DNA from 2 places in the Brucella sp. BE17 genome. Region 1 is predicted to be linked to the other one. Evidence: predicted binding sites of a transcription regulator. Region 1 holds the regulator's gene; the other holds the start of a gene.

Region 1 (7,735 bases):
GCAATCAAGCGCAAGCGCAAAGCCACGCGCCGCAGAAACACCGATGCGCACGCCAGTAAACGAACCCGGGCCGACATTGACCGCCACGCGATCAATATCACGGATCGAGAGGGCTGCCTGCGCCAACGCGCGCCCGATATGATCCATCAGCACTTCGGCATGGCCTTTGCCGATATTTTCGCTGACTGCGCCAAGCACGCTATCGTGCTCTTTATCCAGAACAGCGGCGGCACACCAGGAGGCTGCGGTATCGAGTGCAAGTATTTTCATAGCGGTTGCGTAAATCAGATTTGGTCTGCCGACAAGCTAAAGCACAGAAAGGTCGGGAAAATTCAGCGCAATGGAGGGAACCATATCCGCTCAAGAGCGTTTCCCGCACAGGTGCAGGAGTGTGCCAGCTTGGCTGCGGCTTTTTAATGGCCCGGCAAGCACCTTATGCATGATCCATTGCGCTGCTCATGACGAACTCCCAATCGTCGCTAGCCGGACCAGATAAAGCCGGCATCAAAAAAGGATATGAGGATAAAATGTCCAAGAAGTCGATGCATGCAACCCGCAACGATCTTCCCTCCAATGCCAAGACGACGGTGATTGCACTTTTGAATGAAAATCTGGCCGCAACCATCGATCTGGCGCTCATTACCAAGCAGGCACACTGGAACCTCAAGGGTCCGCAATTCATTGCCGTGCACGAAATGCTCGACACTTTCCGCGCCGATCTCGACAATCATGTCGATACGATTGCCGAACGCGCCGTGCAGCTTGGCGGTACGGCCCTTGGCACGACACAGGTTGTCGCCAGCGAAACAAAGCTAAAACCTTATCCGACCGATATTTATGCCGTGCATGACCATCTTGGCGCATTGATCGAGCGCTATGGCGATGTCGCCAATCTTTTGCGCAAATCGATCAAGGATGCCGACGAAGCGGGCGATGATAACTCGGCTGATATTTTTACCGCCGCCTCGCGCTCGCTCGACAAAGCGCTCTGGTTCCTGGAAGCGCATGTGCAGGAAAAGAACTGATTATATCTTTCCCCAAAAGCAAAGGCCGGAGAACTTCTCCGGCCTTTGCTTTTTTTCACTCGGCCCATTCGCCGCATCGCATCACCGGCTCACGGCTGCCATCGGCACGCACTCCGTCCACATCGATCTGGTCTGAGCCGATCATCCAGTCGATATGGATCAGGCTCGCATTGCCGCCTTGTGCCGCGATCTCATCCGGTGACAATTTCGCGCCATCGACAAAACATTTGGAATAGCACTGGCCGAGCGCGATATGGCTTGCCGCATTTTCATCAAACAGCGTGTTGTAGAACAAAAGCCCGCTCTGCGAAATCGGCGAGGAATGCGGCACAAGTGCTACTTCACCGAGCCTTCTTGCGCCTTCATCCGTGTCCAGCACTTTTGCAAGCACTTCCTCGCCGCGGCTTGCCTTTGCTTCAATGATGCGCCCGCCTTCAAAGCGCACGGCGATATTGTCGATCAGCGTTCCCTGATGCGACAGCGGCTTGGTGCTTGAAACATAACCATCAACGCGAAGCGCATGCGGCGTGGTAAATACCTCTTCGGTCGGAATGTTGGGATTACAGGTAATGCCGTTCTTGGCCGTTGATGCACCGCCGTGCCATTCATGCCCATCGGCAAGCCCGACGATCAGATCAGTGCCTGGCCCCTTGAAATGTAGTGCACTGAAGCGCTTTGCATTGAGAAAACGCGTGCGCGTGCGCAGTGCTGCATTATGCGCGGCCCATGCGCCGACCGGATCTTCGACATCGACGCGCGAGGCCGCAAAGATCGCCTCGGCCAGCTTGCGGGTGGCAACATCCTGCGTATCCTCAGGAAACATCAGCTTTGCCCAGTCCGGATTGGGATAGGAGACGATGTTCCAGTTGATATCGAAACCGGCAATTTTTTCGAGTGCCGGTTGATAGGCCTTGGAATTGGCGCGATTGGCGCGCGAAACTTTGGATGAGTCCTGTGACGACAAAAGCATTGGATTATCGGCAGCAATAGCCAGACGTGCAGCACCATTTGCGTAGGCTTTTGCCATGCCCTCATAGAGCCAGTCCGAGGCGCGGTCGAAACTTGCATCGGGCGCATTCTCATACCGCGCCAGCGCAATGTCATCATCGGCAAAAAATGGCGTTACCAGCCCGGCACCGGCCTTATAGGCGTGCTTGGCGACCAGCCTCACCAGAGGCAGTGCCACCACAGGTGCTGTGACGACCAGATCCTGCCCCTCACGCAGTTGCAGCCCGACACGAATTGCAACCTCCGCCAGACGTTCGAGTTTAACCGGGTCGATAACGGAATGCTGCGTTGTATCATTGGCCATGGAGTTCAACCTTTTTCATGCTGGTACGTTGCCGCATATTGTATAAATCTGCGCAAATTTAACATCAATGAGATTAATTTTCCCAAGCGGCAACCAAATACGCGGACAACAGCTCAGCGGCATAATTCCACCACTCTTTCCTTCCTACTGCCGGATATTTTCAAACGGTCAGCCCAAGGAAGACCAGCCCTAATGAAGAAACAGTTTTTTATTTTATCAGGAATGACGAGCATTCTTGCCGGTTGCATCGCCATGACACCAGCGCAACAACGCGCAATCGATCAAAACACATGTGTGAACTACGGCTTTCAGCCACACACGGACGCTTTCGCCAAATGTATGATGCGTCTGGATCTATATCGTCAGCAAGCAATTATGAGCGCCCAGCAAGATCTGGAATAAGGAAACAGTCCTTTAAAATCGCACTTCACAACCGGTATAATTTACCACGCTTTTCGCCCTTATAGCGCTATAATGTTTTTCGCGGTCACAATATGAGGGCAAAAGGTTGAATAGGAAGCTTGTTGTTTTGTTGGGATTTGCGGGGCTACTTGTCGGCTGTACCACGATGACGCCGCAAGAGCGTCGTGCCGCAGACGAGAATACCTGTCGCAGCTACGGTTTCAGAGCAAGGACGGATTTCTTTGCCAATTGCCTGATGCGTCTTGACCTTGATCGCCGCGCAGACCGTCGCGCTTTTGAAAACCGCGCTGATTTCTATGACCGTCCGGTCATTTTCTACCAGCCGGCCTATCGTCCCGTAGCCGTCCGCGCCGTAAAAAAATAAGGCGCGGACCAATTAAAGCGCCGATCAAAGCGGTGTTTCGGGACGATCCTGTGCCAGAAGCAATGCACCGACGGAATCAATCTGCTTCTGTTCCACACGAGCATAGCCAAGTGCCTGCGACTGGCTGTCGAGCGTCGAGGCTTCGACGCGCGGCTGATAGGATGCAAGCTGCTGCGATGTCGTATCAACGTTTGCTTGTGCTACAGCTGGCGCAACCCGATTCTCCTGAGCCTGTGGGCCGAAACCGCCATTTTCCGCATTTGTTTCGCCGGTGACAGCTCTTGCCAGCGCAACCTGCACGCTTGGCGCAGCATCGGGAGCCGATTTCGATGATGCCCCCGCGAAAGCAAGTCTGTAGGGATCCTGCGGAACCGGATGCAGAAGCGATCCATCGCGTTTACGCTTTTCGTAGAAGGAGTTACCTCCGGCAACCAGAACATAATGCATGTTCTGGTATGGGAACTTGAGGCCCGCGGTGTGGAAGAACATGGCGTTCTTCAGTTTGGGATGCCGTTTGCCCTTCAGCACCGCATCGGCTGCGGCTTGCACATCCGGCAATGCCTTTGAATTCATTTTGCGACTGAGAACACCGGGCGCGAACTGGTTCTTCTGACCGACGACGCCGCATACCGTGCCGGGATACCGGCCAGAGGCGAGACGGTTCATGACAACCGTACCCACAGCGACGAGGCCGTCCGGGCTTGAACGATTTGATTCGAAGAACATTGCCCGCTCAAGGCAATTGCGGTCTCGCGCCGTGTAGGTGTAAGTCTTGACGCCATTGACTGACTTGACGTGACTTGTCGACGCCGTCTTATCGCTCTTTGCCGAGGAACCGGTCGTCGTGCAACCCGTCACCAAAAAAGGTGCTACAATCAATCCCGCCAGAACAGGCAGCTTCCATTTACCCACGCGCGTCAATGGCACACTCCATAGCTCGGGTTCACTCGCATATCTGAACCCTTCATAATCAGCCGGTCAAAAAGCATAAGCGCACGGCTGGGGTGCAATTTTGAAAATGGACGAAGATCAGTTTCTCGCGCCCGTTACTTCACTTGTCATATCCAAAGTTTTGTAACTTTTAGGCTAAAAAATGACGAAAGAGCAAATTCTGCAATCGCTTCTTTGACGCCTTGCTGACTTGGAGTAAACCATTTCGTATTTTTCAATCGCCGCGCAAATAGTTCAAAATCATTAATATTTTCTTAAATATACATGACCTTGACGAGATGGATGGTATTCGTTGTAATTCAACGGCTTGCAATACGCGTCACAACATTACCTTAATCTGAAAAACTTCTTCCACCAAGGTTTTCTTCTTGAAAATGATCGCCGAAGAACATCAACCGGCACATATTTCTGACTACGTAACGGTTCCATGAACTTTGATGTGGTGAATGTAATATTACGTGAAAACAGCCGGTTTTCATCTTTATGACGAGGCGAATCACTGGTGTTGCTTGGCGCAGATATCAAACAAGGCCCGCCTTCCAGCTGGAAAGCGGACCTTGAATTCAGTGCGGAAAGAATTCAACCGAACGAGTAGCCAGCTCCGCGCACGGTGCGAATGGGATCAAGACCGCGGCTGACATTGATCGCCTTGCGCAGGCGTCCGACATGCACATCCACGGTACGGTCATCGACATAGATGTCCGGACCCCAGACGCCATCGAGCAACTGGCTGCGCGAAAAGACGCGGCCCGGCGACATCATGAAATATTCCAGAAGGCGAAATTCTGTCGGTCCGAGACGAATTTCCTTTTCCTTGCGGTAAACGCGGTGCTGCTGGCGGTCGAGCACCAGCTCGCCCACTTTGAGCACATGCGAAAGCAGGCTCGGATTGGCGCGGCGCAGCATGGCCTTGACGCGGGCCAGAAGTTCCGGCGTGGAAAAGGGCTTGACCACATAGTCGTCCGCACCAACGCTCAATCCCCGCACGCGCTCGCTTTCCTCGCCACGCGCGGTCAGCATGATGACCGGCAGACGTTCCGTTTCCGGCCATTGGCGCAGACGGCGGCAAAGCTCGATGCCAGAAACGCCCGGCAACATCCAGTCTAGAATGAGAAGGTCGGGCACATTTTCACGCAACGCGATTTCCGCCTCATCCCCCCGCAACATTGTATCGACGTGATAGCCTTCGGCTTCCAGATTATAGCGCAGCAGAACGCTCAACGCTTCTTCGTCTTCAACCACAGCGATTTTGGGTACCTGTGACATGCGGTATTTCCTGTTCAAATCCGCGAACGGCAGATCAAATCCCCCAGTATCGATCCTGTGCCGTCGCGCTATTCCTTCATGCTCCCCGCCAAAGCGACAATGGTCGGTCTGCCTCAGCTTGGCGTATCCACGACGATGCCGTGGCTAAGATCGTCCTTGGGGCGTTCCGTGGGCATCTGCAGGCCAGTCACGATATAATAGACCGTCTCGGCAATATTGGTGGCATGATCGCCGATACGCTCGATATTCTTGGCGCAGAACAAAAGATGCGTGCAGGCCGAAATATTGCGCGGATCTTCCATCATATAGGTCAGCAACTCGCGGAACAGCGAGGTGTACATCGCATCAATTTCGTCATCGCGATCACGCACCACATTGATCTGCTGCACGGAGCGCGTCGCATAGGCGTCAAGCACATCCTTCAACTGCGTCAGGGCCAGCTCTGCCAGCGTTTCAAGACCGCGATAAAGCTTGATCGGCTGCCTCGATTCGGAAACAGCAGCAACGCGCTTGGCAATATTCTTACCCAGATCACCGACGCGCTCCAGATCGGCTGAAATGCGGATCGAACCAATGATCTCACGCAAATCCACAGCCATTGGCTGGCGCTTGGCGATAATCATGACAGCCTTATCGTCAATCTCGCGCTCGCTTGCATCTAGAATGAGATCGTCGGAAATCACGCGCTGGGCCAGCGCATTGTCGGCATTGACAATGGCTGCCACGGATTGCTCGACCATGCGTTCGGCATGACCGCCCATTTCGGCGATCTTTTGCGCAAGGAATTTCAGTTCATCGTCATAGGCACTAACGGTATGCTGAGCCATAATAAACCTCGTTATGGAAATCGTGAGAACCCGTCAGCCAAAGCGTCCGGTGATGTAATCCTGGGTGCGCTTTTCGGTCGGTGCCGTAAACATCGTCTCGGTATCGCCCACTTCGACGAGATTGCCCAGGTGGAACATGGCCGTGCGCTGCGACACACGTGCCGCCTGCTGCATGGAGTGGGTCACGATAACGATGGTGTAGTTCTGGCGCAATTCGTCGATAAGCTCTTCCACCTTGGCGGTGGCGATAGGATCAAGTGCCGAGCATGGCTCATCCATGAGGATTACTTCTGGGCTGACTGCAATGGCGCGAGCAATACACAGGCGCTGCTGCTGGCCGCCTGACAGGCCAGTGCCTGCATCGTGCAGACGGTCTTTCACTTCCTCGAAAAGGCTGGCCTTCTGAAGGCTGGTCACGACGATTTCTTCCATATCGGCCTTGTTGCGCGCCAGACCATGGATACGCGGTCCATAGGCCACATTTTCATAAATGGTCTTTGGAAACGGGTTCGGCTTCTGGAACACCATGCCGACACGGGCGCGCAGTTCTACCACGTCGATTTTTGGATCGTAGATATCCTCGTCATCGAGCGTGATCTTGCCAGTGATGCGGCAGCCCTCGATGGTGTCGTTCATGCGATTGAGCGAGCGCAGGAAGGTAGACTTGCCGCAACCAGAAGGACCAATCAGCGCCGTGACCATCTTTTCCGGCACCTCCAGATCAACTTCGAACAGGGCCTGCTTCTCACCATAGAATACACAAACCTTGTCGCCGCGCATCTTTACGGAATTTGCGTTGGCGTTCATCTTTTCTCCTACGGCTTTCTCGAGAGATCGTTCTGTCATCAGATTCATTACTTGCTCTCCCGTTTACCAGCGGCGCTCAAAGCGGCGGCGCAGAATAATTGCTGCAATGTTCATTACGGCCAGGAACAGAAGCAGGACGATGATAGCGCCTGATGTCCGTTCTACAAAGGCCCGCTCCGGTTCGCTGGCCCACATGAATATTTGCACAGGCAAAGCGGTCGCCGGATCCATCGGTGTAGTCGGCATATTGGCGACGAACGCGACCATGCCAATCAGCAGAAGCGGGGCGGTTTCACCAAGCGCCTGCGCCAGACCAATGATCGTACCCGTCAGAATGCCGGGTGCTGCCAACGGCAACACGTGATGGAAGACCATCTGGGTTCGCGATGCACCAAGCCCTAGGGCTGCTGCGCGAATGGAAGGCGGTACGGCGCGAAGAGCTGAGCGCGTTGCGATAATGATGGTTGGCAGCGTCATCAATGTCAGAACCAGACCGCCGACGATCGAAGCCGAGCGTGGCAGGCCAAAGAAATTGATGAACACAGCCAGACCCAACAGGCCGAACACGATCGAAGGCACGGCAGCCAGATTATTGATATTGACCTCGATCAGATCGGTAAAGCGGTTCTTCTTGGCAAATTCTTCGAGATAGATCGATGCTGCCACACCAATCGGTAGCGCCAGAACCAGCACGATCAGCATCATATAAGCCGACCCCACCAGCGCGACACCCAAACCAGAGGTTTCTGGTCGGCTGGAA
Region 2 (7,735 bases), 960 kb from region 1:
TGACGCGCTTAGGCTTTTCCTGCGCGCGGGCGGCGGCAAAGACCGGCTTCATGATGAGGCCGGAGCGGAAAACGAAACGGTTGAGCCTGTCGAGATAGGCCTCCATGTCCTCGATCGGGCGCGTGGCGACGCCTGTTTCCATGGCGGCCTTTGCAACGGCTGGCGCAATGCGCAGAATCAGTCGCTGATCGAACGGGGAAGGGATGATATAATCCGGGCCAAAGGTGGGCGTGTCGCCGGAATAGGCGCGGGCAGCAACATCGGACGGCTCCTCACGCGCAAGTCCCGCAATGGCGCGAACAGCGGCCAGCTTCATCTCTTCATTGATCGCGGTCGCACCGACATCCAGCGCACCGCGGAAAATGTGCGGGAAGCACAAAACATTGTTGACCTGGTTGGGGTAATCCGAACGTCCAGTGCAGATCATCGCGTCAGCGCGCGCGCTGCGCGCTTCTTCCGGCATGATTTCGGGCTTGGGATTGGCCAGCGCCATGATCAGCGGCTTTTCGGCCATCTGTTTGAGAAGTTCAGGTTTGAGCACACCCGCCGCCGAAAGACCGAGGAAGACATCCGCGCCGCCAATGACTTCGGCAAGTGTGCGGGCATCGGTCTTTTGCGCGTAAACTTCCTTCCAGCGGTCCATCAGCGTGTTGCGACCATCATAGACCACGCCTTCAATGTCGCAGACCCAGATGTTTTCGCGTTTTGCACCCAGATTGACCAAAAGATTGAGGCAGGCAAGCGCTGCCGCACCCGCACCGGACGTCACGATCTTTGCGTCCGTGATGCTTTTTCCGGCCAGTTCAAGGCCATTCAATACAGCGGCTGCGACGATGATTGCGGTACCATGCTGGTCATCGTGGAAAACCGGAATATTCATCTTGGCGCGAAGCTGTTCCTCGACATCGAAACATTCGGGCGCCTTGATATCTTCCAGATTGATGCCGCCAAAGGTCGGCTCGAGTGCTGCCACCACATCGACGATATGGTTGATGTCATGCGCCTCGATTTCAATGTCGAATACATCGATATCGGCAAATTTCTTGAAAAGGACCGCCTTGCCTTCCATCACCGGCTTGGATGCGAGTGCGCCGATATTGCCAAGGCCCAGAACCGCGGTGCCGTTGGAAACCACGGCCACGAGATTGCCGCGCGCCGTATAGTCGGCTGCAAGTGCGGGATCGTCCTGAATGGCAAGGCAGGGAGCAGCAACCCCCGGCGAATAGGCAAGCGCGAGATCGCGCTGGTTGCCGAGCGGCTTGGTTGCCTGAATTTCCAGCTTTCCCGGCTTCGGATAGCGGTGGAAGAAGAGTGCTGCCTCGTCGAAATCCGAGAGTGCAGGCGTGGTAGTCTTTTTCTTGGTCATAATCGCATCGCTTTCCGGTTATTCTCGCCGCAGCAAACTGTGGCGGACAGAAGGTGCAGGGAAGAGTACCGGGCCTTCGGCCTTGTACTTCTAATCGAAGTTGTCAGGATTCTGTAGACCCATTTTGTAAAATGAGTTTATCCCTGTGATGTTAAAATGAGATGTTAAAAGCGCTTTTACAGCCGCTGCCATCATGGTGAAACTAGAAAGGAGGGGGTCCATAACCTGATGCGCTTGCATTCATCCGGCGGCCCTGAAAACCCGAATCCACGGCTTCATCCTCTTTTGTTTGAGCAATGATGACATGCCACCAAGAAGCATATGCAATCAACCGGTTTCTGCGCGATTTCACGTCAACGTGCTGAAATGTCCATCGTTTCGCTTCTCCCAAGAAAATGCGTCGTCTGAACAGAAGGCGACGCCCATGCTTCAGCAAACCGTCATATGGCTGTGACAAGAATCGGGTTTTGTCGCCTTCATTCGGGATTACCCGGTTTGCTGGTCCATTTTGAGGGACAATCAAATGAGCACCGATCCGACGCAGGCAAAGAAGTTCCGGACGCTCTTTATTTCCGATGTTCATCTGGGGTCAAAGGCGGCACAGGCCGATCTGCTGCTGGATTTTCTGCGCCATCACGAGGCCGAGACGATCTATCTGGTCGGTGATATCGTCGATGGCTGGCGATTGCGCCGTAGCTGGCACTGGCCGCAGGAACATAATGACGTGGTGCAAAAGCTTTTGCGCCAGAGCCGCAAGGGCGCAACCATTATTTATATTGCGGGCAATCACGACGAGTTTTTGCGCAATTTTCAGGGTACGCATTTTGGTGGCATTGAAGTAATGAACCGTGCCATCCATGAAACCGCTGATGGTCGAAAATTTCTGGTCATCCACGGTGACCAGTTTGATGTGGTGGTTCGCAATGCGCGTTTCATCGCTTATCTGGGCGACTGGGCCTATGATACGGCCATCTGGATCAACACGGTCATGAGCCGTGTGCGTGCCTATTTCGGGCTGCGCTACTGGTCGTTTTCGGCCTGGGCGAAATTCCGTGTGAAAAAGGCGGTCAATTTTATCGGTCAGTTTGAAGATGTGGTCTCGGAAGAGGCCAAGCGCATCGGTGTCGATGGCGTCATCTGTGGTCATATTCATCACGCCACCATCGAGATGATGAACGATGTCGAATATATCAATACCGGCGACTGGGTTGAGAGTTGCACTGCGGTCGTCGAGCATTTCGATGGACGTATGGAGCTTCTTGATTGGACGCATATGCGTGATAGCAGCCCGATCTCCGGCAAAAAGCGCCCCAGTAGTCATGAGGCAGATGAAGGCACAATCATTCAACTGCCGCGTCCGGCGCGCGAAGTCGCAAAGGTCAGTTGATGAAGAAAATCGTCATCATCAGCGATGCTTGGCATCCTCAGGTCAACGGCGTTGTGCGAACCCTGACCAAATGCCAGGAAATGATGCTGGCCCGTGGCTATGCCGTCGAAATCGTTTCGCCGCTCGATTATCGCTCTGCTCCATGCCCGACTTATCCGGAAATAAGGTTGGCGCTGACAACACCATGGGCGTTTAAGCGTAGACTTGTAGCGCTTAAACCCGATTACATCCACATTGCGACTGAAGGTCCACTCGGCATCATGGCGCGGCGTGCCTGCATGAAATTGGGCTGGCGTTTCACGACGAGCTTTCATACCCGTTTTGCGGAATATGTCGCAGAACGAGTTCCAGTTCCCTTAAGCTGGACCTATGGCTTTCTGCGACGCTTTCATAACGCCGCGACACACACACTGGTGCCAACGCAATCTATTATGGACGACTTGAAAGAGCGCGGTTTTACCGGACTTGATTTGTGGACACGAGGAGTTGATCGCTCTGTGTTTTATCCACGGCCAGATATCGCACCCCAGCAAGAGGAGCCGGTTTTTATTTGCGTTGGGCGTGTGGCATCAGAAAAGAACCTACCAGCGTTTCTCGATCTCAAGCTGCCGGGCAAAAAACTCATCGTGGGTGACGGGCCTGCGCTCAATGAGCTGAAATTGCGTTACCCGGATGTCTTGTTCGTCGGTAAACGCGAAGGTGAAGCGCTGGCAAAAACCTATGCGAGCGCTGATGTCTTTGTGTTTCCAAGCCGTACCGACACATTCGGCCTTGTGTTGCTGGAAGCAATTTCATCAGGACTGCCGGTTGCAGCATTTCCGGTTCCTGGCTCAAAGGACGTTGTGGGGGCAACCGGCGCCGGCGTCCTTTCCGAGGATTTGCAAGCCGCCTGTCTGGAAGCGCTCGCGATGGAAAAATTCGATCCGGAAGAAGTGCTCAAGCCTTTTACCTGGGATGCCTGCGCCGATATTTTTGAAGATGCGCTGATGTCGGTCAATGGCACAAGCCATGAAGCCGACTACGCGGTAACTCAACCCCAGACGGTTGCTTCCGGCGGATAGACGAGTGCGCCCTCATAACGAAGTCCCGGCTCGCGGTCCTGTGCTAAAAGGAGTGGGCCATCGAGATCGACTACCGCCGCATTTTGCGCGAGAAGCACCGCTGGTGCCATGCCAAGCGATGTGCCCACCATACAGCCGACCATGATTTGAAGCCCCAGTTTCAACGCCTTATCACGCATGATGAGGCCTTCGGTCAGTCCGCCCGCCTTGTCGAGTTTGATGTTGACTGCATCGTAGCGGTCAACGAGGTCTTCCAGACCTTGGGCCGTATGCACGCTTTCATCGGCGCAAATCATGACGGACCGCTCGATATGGCGCAAAATATCATCATTTCCCGCAGGCAGTGGCTGTTCGATGAGAATGACACCCGCATGTGCAGCAGCGTGAATGTTTTCAGCGATGTTCGCATTATTCCAGCCCTCATTGGCATCAATGATGATCCGGCTCTTGGGCGCTGCAGCTGCGACAGCCTGAATGCGCGCAATATCGCTGTCGCTACCCATTTTCACCTTGATCAGCGGATAATGCGCGACTTTCGCCGTCGCTTCGGCCATTTCCTGCGGTGTTCCCAGTGAAACCGTGATGGCTGTTTGAAGGGGGTGCGGTTTGATGGACAGTTGATCTGCAACGCGTCTGCCGGTGGACTTGGCTTCCAGATCCCAAAGAGCGCAGTCGACGGCATTGCGCGCAGCACCGGCTGCCATGAGGCGCTGGATGTCCAGTCGTGTGGCACCATTCTCGATTTTCTTGCGCATTGATTCGATGGCTTCAACGACACTTTCAAGGCTCTCGCCATAGCGCGCATAGGGCACGCATTCGCCGCGCCCGACCAGGGTTCCATTGCTGACTGAACACACAACCACAGCCGCTTCGGTTTTTGACCCTCTTGAAATTGTGAATTTACCCGCAATGGGATAGCGTTCTACGGCAAGGTTTAAGCTAAAGTGCATGAGGAGAGCCCTTTGGAACGCAGTATTTCGGTCGGCAAGCGACTCATATAATATCAAGGCTTGAGAGGCTAACGCATCGTGCCTTGAAAATCTTTAATCGCCACATGGGCTTAACCAAGGACAGATCATTTTTATGCATCTATACTTGGTATAAGAGGTAAGCTATTTTGACCGACACCGACGATAAAGCAAGAAGCGCTGCCGATGAAACGCCAAAGATCGATGTGAGCGAGCAGGATGGCACGCGCCTGGTCCGCTTGAGCGGTCGTTGGGTGTCGCAAAGCGTACACCTCGTCGATGACAAGATGCGCGATCTGGAGAAAAGTGTCGGCAAACAGCCGATCACTCTTGAAGCGTCCAATATTTCCGGCCTCGACACTGCGGGCGCATGGCTTATCGAACGCCTTCGTCAACGCGGTTCGGATGAGAAGGCCGAAAACAGTGCCGAAAATGGCAGAGGCGTCGAGCTTAACGGCATACGTGAAACCTGGTTGCCGCTGATGGATGAAGTGGCTGGTGCTGTTGAACGTGTAATCGACGTGCCTCAGCCCAAAAAACCGTTTTTTGTGATTGCCTTGCTTTCAGCCCTTGGCCGTGGCGTTTTCTCGGTTTTCGATGACTTCAAGATGTCGATGCATATTCTGGGGGCAACCATCCGTGGCGCGCAGCTCAAATATGGACGCGGTGGCGGCATCCCGATTGCAGCCGTCGTCACGCAAATGGACCGCATGGGTGTGGGTGCAATCCCGATTATTATTCTGATGTCGACGATTGTCGGTGCGATCATTGCGCAGCAGGGCGCTTTCCAGTTGCGCTATTTTGGTGCCGAAATCTTTGTGGTCGATCTGGTCGGTATTCTTGTGCTGCGTGAACTGGGCGTGCTTTTGACCGCGATCATGATTGCCGGTCGATCCGGCAGTGCAATTACCGCGGAAATAGGATCGATGAAAATGCGTGAGGAAACCGACGCATTGACAGTGATTGGCCTTAATCCGGTTGGTGTTCTGGTGTTTCCGCGTCTCGTTGCACTGGTGATCATCCTGCCGCTTTTGACCATCATTTCCAATCTGGCGGCCTTGATCGGGGCGGCAGGGGTTGCGTGGTTCTATTCCAATATTTCACCAGAGGCCTTCATCAGCCGATTACATGATGCAGTGGCGCTCAATACCTATTTTGCCGGTCTTATAAAGGCGCCGTTCATGGCGATGATCATCGGCATTCTTGCGTCCGTGGAGGGCATGAAAGTCGGTGGCAGTGCAGAATCGCTTGGGCGGCGGGTAACAGCATCGGTGGTGAAGGCTATTTTCGTGGTGATCGTGGTCGATGGCATGTTTGCCATGTTCTATGCGGCGATTAATTTCTAAAAGGGACGGAAGACTTATTTTTCTGGGCTATTTGGGACACAGCTGCACATAAAACTGGTGGTAGTTGATACTCAACGGTTCAGTCGGACACTTCATTCAGATAAAGAGAATACATGGAAAACGGCAGTGCGCCCGAAGCGCAACCGCAAAATGATGAGAATTCCAAGACGGCTGCTCCGATAATATCGGTGCGCGACGTGACGGTTTCGTTTGGCGCATCGACTGTTCTCGACAAGCTGTCGCTCGATATCTACAAGGGCGAGGTTCTAGGTTTCATTGGCCCTTCTGGCTCGGGTAAATCCGTTCTGATGCGGACCATCCTCGGACTGAACAAGAAGCAATCGGGTGAAATCGAAATCCTTGGCCGCAATATCGACCGTCTCAATGAGGTGGAAAAAATGGCAATCGATATGCGCATGGGCGTTCTTTTCCAGCACGGTGCCTTGTTTTCAGCCTTGAATGTTCTTGAGAATATTCAAGTGCCGATGCGCGAATATCTCGATCTTTCGCCAAAACTTATGGATGAACTGGCGCGACTGAAGATTGATCTTGTAGGACTCAAACCGGATACGGCAGAAAAATTTCCGTCTGAGCTTTCCGGTGGCATGATCAAGCGCGCGGCATTGGCGCGTGCTTTGGCTCTTGATCCGGATATCGTGTTTCTCGACGAGCCGACATCGGGCCTCGATCCTATCGGGGCGGCCGAGTTTGACGAGTTGATTGCCAATCTTCGTGATACGATGGGATTGACCGTCTATATGGTGACCCATGATCTTGACAGTCTTTTTGCCATCTGTGACCGCATTGCGGTGCTTGGGAACAAGAAAGTTCTGGTCAGCGGCACGATTGAAGACATGCTGCATGTAGACGACCCTTGGGTTAAATCCTATTTTCGTGGTAAGCGTGCGCGCCAGATCGATCCTTCGGCGCCAACGAGGCGGCGGCCACAAGACCGCTCGCAGACTGGGTAGGACATGGAAACAAGAGCGAATTACGTAATGGTTGGGGTTTTTACGCTGATCGTCAGCCTATTGGCTTTCGGTTTTGTGTACTGGATTGCGCGTTTCGGTGAAGCACGCGATTCAATCCCCCTCGATGTACGCATTCCCGGTTCCGTGACCGGCCTGACAATAGGCAGTCAGGTTTTGTTCAATGGTATCAAGGTTGGTGACGTGCGCCGCCTGCATCTGGATGAAACCAACCCCGGAATGGTAATTGTGCAGACACGGGTCAATGGCAGCACACCGATCACCCGCTCGACGGCCGCAACTCTTGGCTTTCAGGGCCTCACGGGCCAAGCCTATATCGAATTGAAGGGTGGCCGTCTCGATGAGCCAAATCTGCTGACGGAAGCGGTGAAGGAAGACACTGTGGCTCGTATTGATGCTGACCCGTCTGCCGTCAACAATCTGCTGGCAACAGCGCAGGATATTTTTGCACGTGCCAATAGCGTGATCGGCGAGTTGGAGGGGTTTGTGAAAGATGCGCGGGGACCGCTGGCCGATACGATCAACAATACGAAAACCTTTACCGATGCGCTGGCCAAGAATGCCGACGTGATCGAGGAACTGGGTTCCAACACCGGCAATATCAATAAGATTGTTACA

What was found. The regulator PhoB, encoded in region 1, activates phosphate uptake and scavenging genes when phosphate is short. The targets are predictions, from matches to a motif close to TGTCATNNANCTGTCAT.
Positions count from the first base shown of each region.
Region 2: AAIB41_RS03080 (UDP-2,3-diacylglucosamine diphosphatase) is a predicted target of PhoB. The motif match lies at 1,805-1,821, and genes of this name have one in related genera.

Region 1 is NZ_CP154467.1:2,019,844-2,027,578, reverse strand. Features, by position in the region: gene tsaB (tRNA (adenosine(37)-N6)-threonylcarbamoyltransferase complex dimerization subunit type 1 TsaB) at 1-270, opposite strand, end outside; gene dps (DNA starvation/stationary phase protection protein Dps) at 528-1,025, shown strand; gene AAIB41_RS09855 (aminopeptidase) at 1,081-2,337, opposite strand; gene AAIB41_RS09850 (hypothetical protein) at 2,530-2,739, shown strand; gene AAIB41_RS09845 (hypothetical protein) at 2,906-3,124, shown strand; gene AAIB41_RS09840 (cell wall hydrolase) at 3,149-4,045, opposite strand; gene phoB (phosphate regulon transcriptional regulator PhoB) at 4,655-5,341, opposite strand; gene phoU (phosphate signaling complex protein PhoU) at 5,455-6,171, opposite strand; gene pstB (phosphate ABC transporter ATP-binding protein PstB) at 6,202-6,975, opposite strand; gene pstA (phosphate ABC transporter permease PstA) at 7,039-7,735, opposite strand, start outside.
Region 2 is NZ_CP154467.1:630,185-637,919, forward strand. Features, by position in the region: gene AAIB41_RS03075 (NADP-dependent malic enzyme) at 1-1,366, opposite strand, end outside; gene AAIB41_RS03080 (UDP-2,3-diacylglucosamine diphosphatase) at 1,890-2,753, shown strand; gene AAIB41_RS03085 (glycosyltransferase family 1 protein) at 2,753-3,814, shown strand; gene dgcA (N-acetyl-D-Glu racemase DgcA) at 3,784-4,764, opposite strand; gene AAIB41_RS03095 (ABC transporter permease) at 4,929-6,128, shown strand; gene AAIB41_RS03100 (ABC transporter ATP-binding protein) at 6,242-7,099, shown strand; gene AAIB41_RS03105 (MlaD family protein) at 7,103-7,735, shown strand, end outside.